DNA from 3 places in the Colwellia sp. MT41 genome. Region 3 is predicted to be linked to each of the others. Evidence: predicted binding sites of a transcription regulator. Region 3 holds the regulator's gene; each other region holds the start of a gene.

Region 1 (5,940 bases), 540 kb from region 3:
ACCTGTATCAGCAAATATGAACATTACTCAAGGTGGTTCTCGTCGTGATGTTCATGACTACTACCATATTGACCAACTTGATTCAAATGGCGAAATAGTTCTATTAGCCGATGGTTCTCCTTCTACTGGTGCACACATTAGTCAACGTGTAGTACAAGATGGCAGTACTGATGTAACAACCATTGTTAGCTCTAACTTAGAGTCTATGTACAATGATGAAATTACTATTGGTTTTGAGCAAGAGCTGATGGATGGTGACATGGTGTTCGGCATGCGTGGTATTTACCGTGATTTAGGTCGTTCAATTGAAGATACTGATTACTCTGCACCAATAGCGGCATACTTCGCTAAAAAGGGTATTACTGACGCTAGGATTCCTAGCTACGTGTTAGCTAACCCAGGTGAACCTTTGGAAATGACGTATGACTATGATGGTGATGGTACACTAGACACTATATACCTTTCAAAAGAAGACCTTGCTTTACCAGTAGCTAGCCGTCAATACGGTGCTGTAGAAACAACGTTATCTGGTGTTGCCGGTGATAGTTTCCACTACAATGCATCATACACGTGGTCTCATAGTTGGGGTAACACTGAAGGTTTAGTTAGAACAGATAATGGTCAGGCCGATCCAGGCTGGACAACTTCATACGATTACGCTGGTTTAATGGATCACGCAGATGGTAACTTACCAAATGATCGCCGTCATGCCTTCAAAATTAATGGTTACTATGACATCACTGAAGAACTAACAGTTGGTTTTAATGCTTCAGTGGCTTCTGGAATGCCAATTAACAAGTTTAGTGTACATCCTGACGGCGTAGATAGTTGTGCGGCGGGTTCAGTATGGGAAGATTGTATTAGTAAATACTATGGCCAAGCATCATTTTATGATGCAAATGGCAACCCAGCACCACGTGGTACTTCTGGTACAACAGACTGGACAACTATGCTTGATTTAAGTTTAGCCTATAACATTGATGTTGCTGGTGGTGATTTACAACTTAAAGCCACTGTTTATAATGTACTTGACTCTGACACCCAAACAAGTGTTGAACAGGAACATGCGATAAGTACAAACTCTGGTTTAGAAGTTAACCAAAACTGGGGCATGACAACTAGCCGTCAAACTGCTCGTTACATGAGTTTAGAAGTAAGTTACCGCTTTTAAAGTTAATACTTATTAAAGTAAAACTTATAAGTATTTAACTGATATAAACTGCATAAAACCAGTTTAACCGACACTCAATAATTGGGGATAGGTTAAACTGGTTTTTTATGTCAATTGAAAACAAAACTGTACATAAAGACAGTGTTCAATCTATAATCATAGTAACCTCTACACTTCATTAACGTTCATATACCATTGAAACTCTATATTGCCGAAAAACCTAGCTTAGGGCGCGCCATTGCTGCCGCATTACAACTCTCTATTAAGGGAAGACATAAAAACCATAGAACCCATATAGAGCTCGGTAATGGTGATGTGGTTAGTTGGTGTATCGGCCATATTTTAGCGCAAGCAGACCCTGAAGATTACGATGCGACATTAAAAAAATGGCGTATGGAAAGTTTACCGATAGTGCCTGAGCAATGGCAATTAAAACCCATTAGTCGTACCCGCTCGCAGCTTACTGTTTTACGTAAATTGGTAAAACAAGCCGATGAAATTATTCATGCTGGCGATCCTGACCGAGAAGGTCAATTACTGGTCGATGAAGTGATTGATTACTTCAACATATCAAAAAAGAAAAAATCTACGATTAAACGCCTGCTGATCAGCGATTTGAATTTACCTGCGGTGCAACGCGCACTTAAGTCACTAAAACCGAATAGTGACTTTATGCCCTTGTCTATTTCTGCTTTAGCCCGCTCTCGGGCTGATTGGCTTTATGGTATTAATCTAACCCGCGCTTATACCTTGCAAGGACAAAAAACTGGCTATAACTCGGTTTTATCGGTCGGCCGTGTACAAACGCCTTTATTAGGCTTAGTGGTCAGGCGTGAGCAAGAAATTGCCAAGTTCAACAGTAAAGCTTTTTATCAAGTACAAGCCCACCTTAGCTTGCAGGTAAATGAAGCCGTCAGTTTTACCGCTAAATGGCAACCCAGTGACAATTGTCAGCCTTATTGTGATGAAGAAGGCCGAGTATTGGTGAGGGCACTAGCGGAAAATGTTGTTAAACGTATTGATAACCAGCCAGCAACGGTCAGTAAGCTTGAGAGTAATGAAAAACAGCAAGCAGCGCCGTTACCCTTTAATTTGTCACAATTACAAATCAGCGCGGCCAAGCAGTTTTCTATGAATGCTAAGTTGGTACTTGATGTCTGCCAGACCTTGTATGAAAGACATAAACTGATTACCTACCCGCGCTCAGATTGTCGTTATTTGCCGAAAGAACAATTAAAACAAGCCAGAGGCATTGTTAATACCCTGGCGAAATCATCTTTACCTTGTAATAAACCAGCCCAAGGGGCTAATACCTCTTTGGTCAGTAAAGCGTGGAACGATAAAAAGATAACCGCCCACCATGCCATTATTCCTACCGAAAAATCACCGGAGAATATCAGCTTAAATACCTTTGAAAAAAATATCTATTTGATGATTGTCCGCCAGTATTTAGTGCAGTTTTACCCGGCATATATCTATCAGCAAACCAAGATCAGCCTTTTGATCGCCGGTGGGAATTTTGTTAGCCAAGCAAAAATAGAGAAACAACAAGGTTGGCAGGTACTTTTCCCGAAAAGTAAAAAAACGCAAGCAGCAGATGAGCAAGAACAAACCCTGCCACCTTTAACCAAAGGGCAAATATTACATTGCCAACAAGGCGAACTACTAGAGAAACACACTTCGCCGCCACAGTCTTTTACTGATGCGACCTTGCTTGCCGCGATGACAGGCATTTCCCGTTATGTCAGTGATCCTGCCATTAAAAAAGTATTAAAAGACACCGATGGCTTAGGTACAGATGCCACTCGCGCCGGCATTATTGATTTACTCTTTAAACGGGGATTTTTACAACGCCACGGCAAAGCTATTACCGCCACAGAAGTGGGCATAGCCTTAATTAACGCGCTACCTGAAATGGCTACCTTGCCTGATATGACAGCGCAGTGGGAAGCAACACTCACCGCGATTAGTGAAAAAAATGCCAGTTACTTAAGTTTTATGCAGCCCTTAACCAAGACGGTAACAGAAATGGTCCATGGCGCCAGTCAGCAATCTTTTGCCGGTTTACCCAAGGTGGCTTTTAAACCGAAGCGCGGTAAAGGTAACTTTAAGAAGAAAACGGCAAAGAAGCCCGCTAAAAAATCTGGTTAGCACTGAAGGTAACTAACTTAAGCTGCTTTTTAAAGCGCCAAGCAATGCGGTATAAATAGGGTCGCAAAACTCAATGACCTCACCCTCAGTAGATGAAGTAAAACTCGAGCTCCATTCAACTAAGGTACCAGTTGTACTTTCAGATAACTTCACCACACCTAAGTAATTATCTACTGCAGTCTTAGCTAGTGGGCCGGGTCCATCATCAACAGCATAAGAAAAAGTATAATTATTGTCATCTAGGCATACTAAGGTTTCATGAAAGGCATCATTTAGAATTCTTTTAGCACCTATGTCTGTGCCGCCAGTCTGACCCACTTTAACTAAGGAAGTGATCACGCCTTCCGCCCATGTCATATCATGAAAATCACGTATTTTTTGCCACACTGTGGCAACCGGTGTCGCAATTTCTATATTTTTATAACACTTACCCATGAGCCAACTCCTGTTAGTTTACCGCTTTAACGCTAAGTTTATGCGATAACAAAATAGTTGCCACTAAGGGCAGGATAAAATAGTCAGATTATAGCTTTCATACTATGCACGTCCTTAAATATTACTTTAGCGAACACTAAGCCATAGCCAAGTCTTCTCTATCGTCTCTGATTGTAATATCATCAAAATATTCTGATTAACCCCCTAGAGAACAAGATGATCATTTTGCAAAGTGCCATGGAAAAGAGCAACCTTTATAAAGTTGATGAGTTTGGCGTTAAAAACTATAACTATGGCGCCATAGGCATGCTGTCATTAACTTTGTTTGCTTTGCTTAATGCTGGCTTGGGTTATGTGACGTTTCTCGCTGAAACTAGCGTCGCCAACTCACCGGTGAAAAATTATGCGGACGCTCTTTGGTTAATGTTAATGTCATCAACGACCATAGGTTTTGGTGATGTTTATCCAATAACTTTTATTGGTAGAGCAGCTGTTTTTGTGATGTTTATTTTGGGTGTCGGCATTTTAGCTGGCGCTGGTGCAGTATTTGCCAATAAGATTTTTGGCTTTGCTGATACCAATATCAAAAATAGAGAGCTACGAAAGCAAAATGAACAAATTATGCAGCAGAATATGGCGATTCATGCCAAGCTAGAGCAGCTAGAAAAGAAGTTAGAATTTCTTAACCTGAATTCTGGATAATGAGTACTTTATGTTTAAGTAAAAACAACGACTTACGGTTATTAAGAATAAGATTTACAAGATTAGTCGCGATATACTCTATCAATGTTTCAATTTATTCCATTATCAAGGCAAAACGTTTATGAATAACGGGTTATTTATCGACGTTTTAACGCTGGGAATCGGATAAAGGGGAATATTGAGTAAGTGCTGCTTATCCAGAGTTCAGGTTATCTTAATAAATAGCACCGCTGTTAACCCTATTCTATCTCAGCTACTAACATTTAACTATCATCACTTTTTTTGCTGAATTCGTTATGAAATACTATGTCGTTATATTCAGTTTTTTTTGCCCTTTAGTACTTGCCGACGTTAGCGAACTTAGCGGTGAACTCAGAATTGCCACCTACCTCGAACCTCCCTTCGTCGATTTTGTCGATAATCAATTGGTTGGTCCAAACATAGAAATAGTAAAGTTATTAGCCAAGGCTCTCACACTAAAAGCGGTATTCGTACGTTGTCCATTTGCTCGTTGTTTGTCTATGACGAAACGCGGTCAAACGGATATGATATTAGGTTTAAGAAACTTACCTGAACGACAAAAGGACCTAATATTTATTGAACCGCCTTTATTGGTACAACGGCAACCATTGCGTTTTTTTACCTTGGCAACTAAAGAAATCGTCATAAATAATTTCGAGGATTTAAAAGATTTAATTGTCGGTACAATTCGTGGCGCCACCTATTACCCCCAGTTTGATAACAACCAAACAATAAACAAAGTAGAAATAACCTCCCGAGAACAATTAGTCAAGATGCTACTGAAAGGTCACATTGATGTTATTTTAGAGCGAGAAGAGTCAATCGTACCGCTACTCCCTAAAACTGAATATCTACAAAAAATTGCTTTGGCAAATTACCAGTACGATAAAACCGTCAACAGCTATATTGCACTTTCAAGACATTCAGCCAATAGTCGCTATGCGGCTTTATTATCACAACATTTAGCGGTTGCGATAGAAAATGGTACCATTGACAGTATAAGAGCTAAATACTCTCACTAAAAAAGAGTCTAGGATGACACGCACCACTACTTTATTGATCAGCATAATTACCATTATCTGTATTAGCGCAGTGATATTTTTTATCCGCTTAGTACCAAGTGATAAATCATCAGACATAGCGGTTACTCTACCGATTAAGTTAACCAGTGAGTCTAATGAGATTGAACCAGTATCGGCTTACAAAGCTAATAACAAAGAGATAGCCAAAGAGATCAATGAAGTATCTTTGCCGAGTATAAGAGAGGATGAAAATTATATCCTTGCTTGTCAAACCAGCGTTGATTACGAAGAAATATATAAAAACAATATTACAAAAGAAAAGCTCGACTATTATTATGATTATCTTGAAAAATCTAATACACCTGAGCATCAGCTCGCTTCTATTTTATTTACTTCAGATACTCAACAAGATTCAAAGTTAAAATTGCTGCACGATTA
Region 2 (5,940 bases), 150 kb from region 3:
ATAGCGAGAAGAAGTTCATCAGTGAGTAAGTTGTATTGGCTATCGTTCATTGCCTATCCTTTAACTATCATTATTTTTCTAAGTGAGTATTATTGTTGATAAGCATGTGAGTATAATGGTAATCAGACCAAATAAATATAGATATAGAGCGGTTAAGTTAAGCTAAAAACCTTGATTTAAACGACTTTCATGGTAAAAACCATCATGAGTACCAATAGACAGCGTTACTTACATCGTAATTTAAATATCAAAAAGATTTTACTGACTTTTCTCGCTGCAGTTTTTTTATCTGCTTGTGGTATTAAAGGTGATTTATATCAAACACCTGAGCAAGCAGTTACCGAGCCAGCTGAACAAAACCAAGCACAAACCGTAACAAGGCTTGATGAGTCAAAAAAACAACAAGCTGTGCAGCAGCCAATAGAGTCAGCAGTTATTCCTTCAGTAAAACAGTCAACAGACCAAGTTAAAGAGTCACCCTAATGTTAGTCAACTTTTCTAAAATGCATGGTTTAGGTAATGACTTTCTCGTGCTTGATAATGTCACGCAAAATGTTTTTTTATCACCAGAACAAATCGCTAAAATTGCTGACAGAAACTTCGGTGTTGGTTTTGATCAACTATTAATTGTTGAGCCGCCCTATGATCCCGATTTAGATTTTCATTACCGTATTTATAATGCTGATGGCAGTGAGGTCGGGCAGTGTGGTAATGGCGCTCGCTGTTTTGCAAAGTTTGTCCGGATGAAAGGCTTGTGTAATAAACATAAGATTAAAGTTTCTACCAGTACAGGCAAGATGAATTTACACATAGAGCGTGATGGTAATATTTCCGTCACTATGCCTGTGCCGCAATTTGAACCGAGTAAAATCCCTTTTACTGCCAAGAAAATGGAAGGCACTTATATTCTACGCAGTGAAAGTGAAACTGTTTTATGTGGCGTTGTCTCTATGGGTAATCCACATTGTGTTGTTACCGTTGATAGTGTCGCGGAAGCACCTGTTGCCTCACTTGGTAAAGAGTTATCAACCCATGAGCGTTTTCCTAAAGATGCCAATGTTGGTTTTATGGAAATCGTCTCGTCGAATTATATTAAATTAAGAGTCTATGAGCGTGGTGCAGCAGAAACCTTAGCTTGTGGTAGTGGTGCCTGTGCAGCCGTTGTTATTGGGTATATGCAGAAAAAACTAGCCAAACAAGTAACCGTAGAGCTGCCAGGTGGTAAATTACGCATATTTTGGCAAGGACCGGGTCACCCGGTGAAGATGTCAGGACCCGCCACTCACGTATTTGATGGCCAAATATCTATATGATACTAATCCCCAACCCTATTAGCGATAGCATGCAATGAAAGAAGAAACCAGTAAAATTAATGATGTACAACAAGGTATCAATAGTGAAGATCTGCCATTAACGGATGAGTTAGTGGTCAGTTACTTACAAGATAACCCTGAATTTTTTAATCGTCATAATAGTTTAATGACCAGCTTACGTTTAATCGATGAGCAACGTGGCACTGTCTCTTTAGTTGAACGCCAACAACAGCTACTTCGCCAAAAAATACACGGTTTAGAAGATGAAATTACTCAGTTAATGTCGGTCGCTAATCATAATGAGCAGTTATTTGTGCTCTATAGTGATCTCTATTTACGTTTACTTGATTGTCAGTCTGCGGGGGAATTACTCGATTGCTTACATCACACAACTATTGAGTTGTTATCGCTATCATCGTTCAAATTGTGGTTACTTCCGGCAAATAATACCGCACTTACTCATCACAGCTTATCAACAAATGATTGCGCTGACATAATGCAAAATCGTTTAAGTAAGGAGGAATACTATTTTGGTCGCTTGCAAGAAAGTGAACAAACCCTGATATTCTCGCAGCCGTGTGCAGGCTCAGTGGTATTGATTAAACTAACTCATGAAGAAAAAGTACTTGGTTTTATGGCGATTGGTAGTGCCGAGGCCCACCATTTTGATCCACGAATGGATACCTTATTACTTAATCAATTTAAACGGCTAGTGGCAAAATTGTTACAACAACAGTTAGCACTGTAGTACTCGCTTTTGCTAAATCAATTTAAACGGCTGCTTACCGAGTAAATGGCAAAATTGTTACAACAACAGTTAGCACTGTAGTACTCGCTTTTGCTAAATCAATTTAAACGGCTGCTTACCGAGTAAATGGCAAAATTGTTACAACAACAGTTAGCACTGTAGTACTCGCTTTTGCTAAATCAATTTAAACGGCTGCTTACCGAGTAAATGGCAAAATTATTACAACAACAGTTAGCACTGTAAATATTTTAAGTATTATCAGGGTTATGTAAGACTATGCGATTTTACCGACGATTAACCACGATTAAGGCCATCAGTTTTGATTTAGATGACACCTTATATAATAACCGCCCAGTAATGCTAGCCATTGAAAAGCAAATGTTGCAGTATTTTACTGAAAGGTTTGCCCTTTTATTGCCTGAGTTAGTTCCTAAGCTAAAGCCGATTTTTAATCGCCGTTTCTGGGCACCATATCGTCAACAAGCACTTGCAGCTACACCTGACCTTAGCCATGATGTTGTTAGAGTTCGTTATGAAACTTATCGTTTGGGGTTGCTGGCACATAATGTCTCGGCAGAAGACGCGGTACAAGAAGCACAAGCGGGCTTAGATTTTTTTATTAGCTTACGTAGTGATTTTACCGTACCGAAAGCGAGCCATGAATTGTTAGCGAGTTTAAGCAAGGAGTTCCCTTTGGTAGCCATCAGTAACGGCAATGTAAATACCAAAACCTTGGGTATAGCTCACTACTTTCAACACATTTACCATGCGGGTTTTCAACGCGGTACTAATCATGGTGAAAGTGGACACTTGCTAAGGCAAAAGCCTGCGGCAGATATGTTTACTTTGGTCTGTCAGCAGTTAACCATTCCAATGGAGCAGTTACTGCATGTCGGTGACTGTGGCTTTGCTGATATTTATGGAGCGTTAAATGCGGGCTGTCAGACTGCTTGGTTACCGCAATACGGTGTCGGTAAAAAATTACAGCAATTACCTCATATTGAATTGACCCAAGTAAGCGAACTGTTGCAATTACTTGATTATAAACAATAGGCATACCTAAATCCGTACAGTTGCTATAGCGCTTAGTGCTATAAAACAGATCAAAAATCTTATCTTTTGCTTGCTCACTACGCAGTAATTCAGTACGGGTTAATTACAGTAACTTCATCTTTATTGAGCATGGGCTACTGTCAGAATTAAAGATAAATAACGCAGCAACACTTGTTGGGGTATGCATCATAGCTTTGAAAGTAAGCAGCAGTTAAATGCTCTAGTCGCTTGTTTTATAGTATTATTTATCCTTGTTTTCTTTATTAACTCCTTGGATATCAAAATCAGTGTAGCGAAATTGACTAGCAGGAACGAGCTATAATGTGCTGCAAGGGTACTGTAAAAATAAACAGCAGATCACAACAACTAGTTTTAAATGGTGATATACTTTTGCCTATTATTATTTAGCACCACTATCTACTTCATTAGATAATGCCACCGCAAGAAAGGTTTTTAACCCTATGGACGTTTCAGAATTACTCGACTCTCTTAATGATAAGCAGCGTGAAGTTGTTGCTGCCCCTAAGCAAAATATGCTTGTTTTGGCTGGCGCAGGTAGTGGTAAAACTCGAGTATTAGTGCAGCGTATTGCCTGGTTAATACAAGTAGAAAAAGTTTCATCACACAGCATATTGGCGGTAACCTTTACCAATAAAGCGGCGGCAGAAATGCGTGCTCGTGTTGAACAGGTAGTGGCTGGTAATACTCATGGTATGTGGATTGGCACCTTTCACGGTTTAGCACATCGTTTGTTACGTATGCATTTTAAAGAAGCCAATTTACCGCAAAGTTTTCAAGTATTAGACAGCGATGATCAATTACGCCTAATCAAAAGAATCGTTAGGTCACTAGAACTTGATGAGAAAAAATGGCCGCCTAAGCAATTTGTTTGGTATATCAATGGTAAAAAAGATGAAGGTCTACGTCCTAAGCATATAGATGCCCAATTTGATCCCACAGAAGAGTTATTTGTTAAAGTGTATAAAGCTTATCAAGAAACTTGTGACCGAGCTGGCTTAGTCGATTTTGCGGAATTATTATTGCGTGCCCATGAATTATGGTTGGAAAATCCTGTGTTGTTAGAACATTACCAACAGCGTTTTGGCCATATTTTGGTGGATGAATTTCAAGATACCAACGCCATTCAATATGCTTGGCTTACCATGTTAGGTAAAGCTCGCAGCAAGGTAATGATTGTTGGAGATGATGATCAATCTATTTATGGCTGGCGTGGCGCAAAAATAGAAAACATTGAACGATTTTTAAAAGAGTATGATGATACTAAAACGATTCGACTCGAACAAAACTACCGCTCCACCGCCAATATTTTGCAAGCAGCGAACCAATTAATTAGCAACAATAATAATCGCATGGGCAAAAAGTTGTGGACCGATGGTGAGGCTGGCGAAAAAATCTCAATTTATACCGCTTTTAATGAAATTGATGAAGCGCGTTTTATCGCCGGTCGTATTAAACAATGGCGTGATGACGGTGGCAAACTGGACGAAATAGCCATTTTGTATCGCTCTAATGCGCAATCTCGTTTACTTGAGGAAGCTCTATTACAAGGACAATTACCTTATCGTATCTATGGTGGTCAACGATTCTTTGAACGACAAGAAATCAAAGACACCCTTGCTTATCTGCGCCTTATCAATAACCGTGATGATGATGCCGCCTTTGAGCGTGTTATTAATACGCCAACCCGTGGCATTGGTAATCAAACCTTATCGTTAATTAGAGATGCCGCCCGTGGTATGGAAGTAACGATGTGGCAAGCTTGTCAGCATATGTTGCAAGCAGAGCAACTAAAAGGGCGAGGTGCTAAAACCATAACCGCCTTCATCCAGCTTATTGAGCAATTAGAAGATGATACCCAGAATTTAGATTTAGATCAGCAAGCGAATTTTGTCATTAATAATAGTGGTTTAAAGGCTATGTACCAGGCAGAAAAAGGTGAGCGGGCTGCCCAACGTATAGAAAACTTAAATGAGCTGGTTACCGCCTGCCAAACTTTTGAAAGTGATCCTGAGTTAGTCGAAGAGCAAAGCCCATTAACCGCTTTTCTCACTCATGCGGCATTAGAGTCAGGTGAGTCACAAGCCGATGAATTTGAAGCCGCCGTACAGTTAATGACCATGCATTCAGCTAAAGGGTTAGAGTTTCCTCTGGTGTTTATTGCGGGACTTGAAGAAGGCATGTTCCCATCACAAAAATCGGTTGAAGAAATAGGGCGTTTAGAAGAAGAGCGTCGATTGTGTTATGTCGGCATGACACGAGCAATGCGTAAGCTATACTTATGCCATGCTGAAAGTCGTCGCTTATATGGGCAGGAAAAACACCATAAAGCCAGTCGTTTTTTACGTGAATTACCTGAAGAGTGTATAGAAGAAATTCGTATGCAGGCGCAAGTAAAACGACCGAGTAAAGTGGGCAGATTCTCCAACACCTTTACCCTTGAAACCTTTGAAAATACAGGTTTTAAGTTGGGTCAGCTGGTTAAACATGCTAAGTTTGGTGAAGGGGTAGTGCTTAACTATGAAGGTAGTGGTACTCAGTCGCGTATTCAGGTGAATTTTGCCGATGTTGGTAGTAAATGGCTAGTGGTGGAGTATGCCAATTTAGAAACAGCCTAAGTTCAGCAGTGAACCTAACGTCCATAGAGTAGCCGATTTAAAATCTGAAGGTGTAGTGATGTCGCAAAGATTATTAGTGGTAGAAGACAGCAAACCGATAGCAACCGTTATCAAACAGATAGCCCATTCATTAAAATTTGAGGTGGTTATAGCGACCACCTTGGCTGAAGTAGAAGATATTTTATCTGCC
Region 3 (5,940 bases):
TTATGAAAATAATTTGCCGCTAAGCCAGGTGAAACTGACGGTACGGCTTGTGCGGTCATGTCATAACTTGCTTTGTTTTTTGCATAGAATGAAACCAGGGTAATTTCCCCTGGATGAACAGTTATTTCATTAATGACAGGCTCAAATATCCATGGAATACCTTGGGCATTGCGGGTAATAAATTGCACGGTAACGGTACGAGACTTGTCAATAGTCGTGGCGGTATAAGCCACAGCCGTTTTATTCGTTTTGCCATTTAAGCCGGTAATATCACAAAAAACATCATATAAAGGTACCAGGGCAAAACCAAAACCAAACATAGCAAGTACCACAAGTAGCAGTTTCTTTACCGTCTTGCTGTTGTTATTGCGGCTTTCAGTCGCCGCTTGGTTTTGCTCGGTATCATTCATATTATTTAATGCCCTGCGGTTCGATATTGTCTATGTCTTTTTGCGAGGGTGGTGTACTAAAAGTGTGATAAGGTGCTGGACTGGCTACTGTCCACTCTAAGCCTACGGCACCCTCCCAAGGTTTGGCGGCTGCTTTTTCGCCACCGCGAATACATTTGATCACTACCACTAAGAAAATCAATTGCGATAAACCAAAGGCAAAACCGCCAATGCTGACCCACTTATTAAAATCGGCAAATTGCAGGGCATAATCTGGAATTCTGCGCGGCATACCCGCTAAACCTAAAAAGTGCATGGGGAAAAATAATAAATTTACTGATATTAAGGAACACCAGAAGTGCCATTTACTTAAGGTATCGTTGTACATATGGCCGGTCCATTTAGGTAACCAATAATAGGCACCAGCATAAATTGAAAATAATGAGCCAGTAACCAGCACATAATGAAAGTGAGCAACAACAAAGTAAGTATCATGATATTGAAAATCAACGGGGGTCATGGCTAACATCAAGCCTGAAAAACCGCCTATGGTGAATAAAATAACAAAGGCGATGGAAAACAGCATAGGTGTTTCAAAGCTTAATGAACCGCGCCACATGGTTGCTACCCAGTTAAAAACTTTTACCCCCGTTGGTACCGCAATGAGCATGGTGCAATACATAAAGAACAGCTCACCAAATAATGGCATGCCGGTGGTGAACATATGGTGTGCCCAAACAATAAATGACAGTAAAGCAATGGATGAGGTTGCATAAACCATTGAGCTATAGCCGAATAATCTTTTGCGAGAAAAAGTGGGGATAGTGGTGGAGACAATGCCAAAGGCTGGCAATATCATGATATACACTTCCGGGTGGCCAAAGAACCAAAAAATATGTTGGAACATCACCGGATCACCACCACCAGCGGCATTAAAAAAGCTGGTACCGAAATAGGTATCGGTCAGTAGCATGGTGACCAAACCCGCGAGTACGGGCATAACCGCAATCAATAAATAGGCAGTAATGAAAAAAGTCCAGACAAATAACGGCATTTTCATGTAAGTCATACCTGGGGCACGCATGTTCATTATGGTAACAACAATATTAATTGCCCCCATAATGGAAGATATCCCCATAATATGAATAGCAAAAACGAAAAATGCAGTACTGCCGTTAGAATAGGTGGTCGATAATGGTGCGTAGAAGGTCCAACCAAAATTGGGTGCACCGCTGTCCATAAAAAATGTACTCAGTAAAATGATAAAAGCAAAAGGTAAAATCCAAAAGCTCCAGTTATTCATGCGCGGCAGTGCCATATCTGGCGCCCCTATCATCATAGGTATCATCCAGTTAGCAAAGCCGGTAAAGGCGGGCATAATTGCGCCAAACACCATAATCAAACCGTGCACTGTGGTTAATTGGTTAAAAAAATCAGGTTCAACTAATTGTAAACCAGGCTGGAATAGTTCAGCACGGATCACCATTGCCATGGCGCCGCCGGTTAAAAACATAATAAAAGAAAACCATAAATAAAGTGTGCCGATATCTTTATGGTTAGTGGTATAGAGCCAGCGTTTTATGCCAGTCATTTTATGCTCAACATGATGTTCGTCGTGCGAATCTTGTTCTATAACGTCTGTAGTCATTTTATATCCCCTACTTCGCACTAGCAGCATCAACAGCTGCAGGTTGTACTAAATCACCAGTATTATTTCCCCAAGCATTACGCTCATAAGTCACAACTGCGGCTATTTCGGTTTTGGTTAATTGACTACCAAAAGCAGTCATGGCAGCATTTTTCTTACTACCGTTAATCACCATATCTAAATGAACAGTAATATCTCCCGTCGCAATCACACTGCCTTTAAGCGCAGGAAATGCCGGAGGTAAGCCTGCCCCTGTCGGTTGATGACAGGCAACACAAGCTTTTAAGTAGACTTTTTCGCCCATTGTCATTAATTCATCATGGCTATACACTTTAGATAAATCCTCTACTGGTACTTCTTCAGTTATTATCTCTACCGCTTCTTCAACTGCAGTTTCAATTGCTAAGGATGCTGTGGCCTCTTGTGCTTTACCTTCAACAGAAGAGGCAACAGCAGACTTTACATCAGATGCTTGCACTAAATCACCGGTATTATTGCCCCAAGCATTACGCTCATAGGTGATCACCGCAGCTAGCTCTTTTAAACTTAATTGCTTGCCATAGGCTTGCATGCCCGTGCCTGTTTTACCGTTAAACACTATATTGATGTGATCTTGTATTGTGCCTGTGGTAGTTATTGGACTGTCTTTTAGGGCCGGGAAAGCTGGCGGTAAACCTAAACCAGATGGCTGATGACATGCGGAGCAGTAGGCGGTGTAAGTTGTTTTGCCTAATTGCATCAGCTCTGCTTTAGACATGGCAGTAGTTAACGAGGCTTGTTCAGCACTGGCTGCTTGGGCGATACGTTGCTGTTGTTCATTAAGCCAAATGTCATAATCTTCTGCTGATTTTACTTCCACAACTATGGGCATAAAACCATGATCTTTACCACATAACTCAGCACATTGGCCGCGGTAAATACCGGGTTCATCAACCCTAGTCCATGCCTCGTTGATAAAGCCTGGGTTAGCATCTTGTTTAATGGCAAAAGCAGGTACCCACCAAGAATGGATGACATCATCTGAGGTTATTAGAAAGCGCACCTTTTTATTGGCGGGTATCACCAGAGGTTTATCAACTTCAAGTAAATAGTGCTCGCCCTTAATAGCAGTAGTTTCTTGTTGGTTTTGATACTGTTCGGGTGGGGTCGACAGGACAGAGTAATATTCGATATCTTGATCAAAATATTTGTAATGCCATTTCCATTGGGAGCCGGTTATTTGAATGGTAACATCAGAATTAGTGTTGTCTTCCATAGCGATTAAGGTGGTAGTTGCTGGTACTGCCATGGCGATTAGAATAACAATAGGTATTGCCGTCCATAATATTTCCACCTTGGTACTTTCATGAAAGTCAGCGGCTTTTGCCCCTTTAGACTTTCGATGAAAAGCCATGGACCAAAACATTGCACCAAAAACTATTACGCCAATTGCGGTACAAATCCAAAGTACCAGCATATGTAAATCATAGACATCTCTGCTAACGGCAGTAACCCCTTTTGTCAGGTTTAACTGCATTTCTGCCCAGGCTGAATTGGTAAATAGGCTGACCAACACTAGCCAAATTAGCTTATGTTTCCCCACACGGCATCTCCTCTTGGTAATCATAGAGAACAGATGTGCAGCAAAGTACTTCATAACCACTGAACTGAATATCTGTAGTTTTTATTATTATTAATAAACTAACAATATCTCGGTTTAGCCACGGTTTCGCGATGGTGAACGATTGATGGCGAATAAACAATACCCTTGGGTATTCCTCCCGAGATCAGGTTAATTATTGACGTGAAGAGTAATCTGGCATGGCACTATAAATTTAGTGTGACAGTATTAGCGCATTGACGTCTTTTTATTCTTTTTATGTTCGTTTTATATGCGTTACTGTTAATAGAATTACGCTAAAATTCGATCGAGGTCAAATATTTTATAGCTAAGTAATTATAAAAAAGTCATTCAATTCAATGGAGTAATAGCTCTAAAGCCTGTGTGAGCTATACTGGAAGTAGCTTTGTTAAAGATAAGAGGGGCATTAAAAAATAGTAGCTAGGGGGAAAATAAATTTATTAGCTTGAAGAAAAAAAAGCACCATAATTACTGCCAATGCTATTATTGGTAAGTGTAATTATGGCGCTTGTTATATTACGGATTAAGCACACTAGCTTGCCTAGGTTTTGTACATTTTACATCCAACTACCACTGCGGATGATACCAACGGCAATACCTTCAATATGAAACTCTTGCTTGCTTAGATCAACTTTAATGGGCGAAAACTCTGCATTTTCAGCATGTAAATAAACAATATTCCCTTCACGTTTATAACGTTTTACCGTGACCTCGTCTTCTACTCGGGCAACAATCACTTGGCCATTTTGTACATCAGTGGTTTGATGTACCGCCAGTAAATCACCATCTAAAATACCAATATCTTTCATGCTTTCGCCATTAACACGTAAGAGATAATCAGCGGCTGGGTGGAATACATTGCCATCCATTTTATAATGCTCTTCAATATGTTCTTGCGCCAAAATAGGTTCACCGGCAGCAACACGGCCAATAAGCGGTAAACCCTCGGGCTCTAAAAACTCTTCAACTAAGCGAATACCACGAGAAGTGCCGGCAAGCATTTCAATATAGCCTTTTTTTGCTAAGGCTTTTAAGTGCTCTTCAGCGGCATTTGCTGATTTAAAACCAAAAAATTTAGCAATTTCGGCTCGAGTTGGCGGCATGCCAGTGTCTTTGATTTTATCTTTGATTAAATCATAAATTTGCTTCTGGCGGTTAGTCAGCGGGCGTAATTCGGTTGTTGAATTTATCATAGCATTAGCCTGTAAATTTACACAGTATTACTGTTAGTATATACAGGATTATTTTAAAGGCAAGCATTTACTTTTAGTTGCATAATAATCATATTCTTACCGCTAATGCTGACATTTAATAACTGCGAATTTTCTGGAGAATTTTTTGCTTGTAACTTAACTAGATGACCAACAGGCACGGTGCAATCTTTACCTTCGGCGGTGTTAACCATCATGGTGTCAGTGAGGCTATAAGCAAACAGTAAGCTATCAGCTAGCAAGGCAAGGGTGACATTTTGTCGCTCACTATAGCAATTCACCTCAGCTGAAAATGCTGTTTGTTTAGTCATGATATTGAAGTCTTTTATGCCGCCATTAAGCAAAGAACCATGAGTTTTATTGGCGCCATCAAAACGGGCTATATCCAGTAATTGTATTAACTTATCTACATCGCCATTACGATGGTCTAGTGTCAAACCTGCACCTTCGATTAAGACTAAATTACGTTGATAACCAGAAAAATTTGAAAAGTCGCCGTCATTTACCACGCTGGCGATACTTAACCGCCAAGCAAAATCATCTAAATTACCACCATCGCTAATGGCTAATTCTGTGGTGTGACCTAAACCATTTTTCCAGGGGATTGTTTTGAATTCATTTGGCGAGATTAACGTTATCACTAGTATTACCTTAGGACTAATTGCTGTTGGGCAGTTATTTTATCTTATACCCGTCACCATTCAAAGTTCTCGATTTCAGTGGGAATTAATATGGCTTTAGGCAAGGCAAATAATTGAAGCATAGTCACTCTATGGTTTCATTATTTAACGCGGTATAAAGTCATGTTAAACCCATCGAAGAAGCGTTTGAGCAACATCACTTCATCGTTGCTGTGACTTATAATGACGCTGCATGGATGCAGCTTATTAGAGAATGCAGACGGTACAGGAAGTACCATATACGGATAATGCAGGAGCAATTATCCTGAGTATATTCTCCTGAACAACCATTATTTCATCACAGCGCCTTGAATTGAAATTGCTCAAGCACTCTGAAACATGCATCTTGAATGGTAACGGGTATATGCTCAGTTATTGGCAATATTTTATC

The links. Region 3 encodes LexA, which represses DNA repair genes until DNA is damaged. Its sites were predicted from a motif close to TACTGTATNNNNATACAGTA; they were not measured.
Region 1: the regulator LexA is predicted to act here: its motif matches at 1,296-1,315, upstream of CMT41_RS17075 (DNA topoisomerase III).
Region 2: the regulator LexA is predicted to act here: its motif matches at 3,450-3,469, upstream of uvrD (DNA helicase II).

The regions. Positions count from the first base shown of each region.
Region 1 is NZ_CP013145.1:4,030,677-4,036,616, forward strand. It holds gene CMT41_RS17070 (TonB-dependent receptor) at 1-1,171, shown strand, start outside; gene CMT41_RS17075 (DNA topoisomerase III) at 1,367-3,322, shown strand; gene CMT41_RS17080 (SRPBCC family protein) at 3,335-3,757, opposite strand; gene CMT41_RS17085 (potassium channel family protein) at 3,974-4,459, shown strand; gene CMT41_RS17090 (substrate-binding periplasmic protein) at 4,756-5,502, shown strand; gene CMT41_RS17095 (hypothetical protein) at 5,516-5,940, shown strand, end outside.
Region 2 is NZ_CP013145.1:81,212-87,151, forward strand. It holds gene cyaY (iron donor protein CyaY) at 1-50, opposite strand, end outside; gene lptM (LPS translocon maturation chaperone LptM) at 205-483, shown strand; gene dapF (diaminopimelate epimerase) at 483-1,313, shown strand; gene CMT41_RS00350 (DUF484 family protein) at 1,348-2,061, shown strand; gene CMT41_RS00355 (HAD family hydrolase) at 2,338-3,114, shown strand; gene uvrD (DNA helicase II) at 3,576-5,750, shown strand; gene CMT41_RS00365 (diguanylate cyclase) at 5,809-5,940, shown strand, end outside.
Region 3 is NZ_CP013145.1:235,472-241,411, forward strand. It holds gene CMT41_RS01025 (cytochrome c oxidase assembly protein) at 1-410, opposite strand, end outside; gene ctaD (cytochrome c oxidase subunit I) at 412-2,037, opposite strand; gene coxB (cytochrome c oxidase subunit II) at 2,048-3,553, opposite strand; gene lexA (transcriptional repressor LexA) at 4,216-4,851, opposite strand; gene CMT41_RS01045 (HutD/Ves family protein) at 4,905-5,510, opposite strand.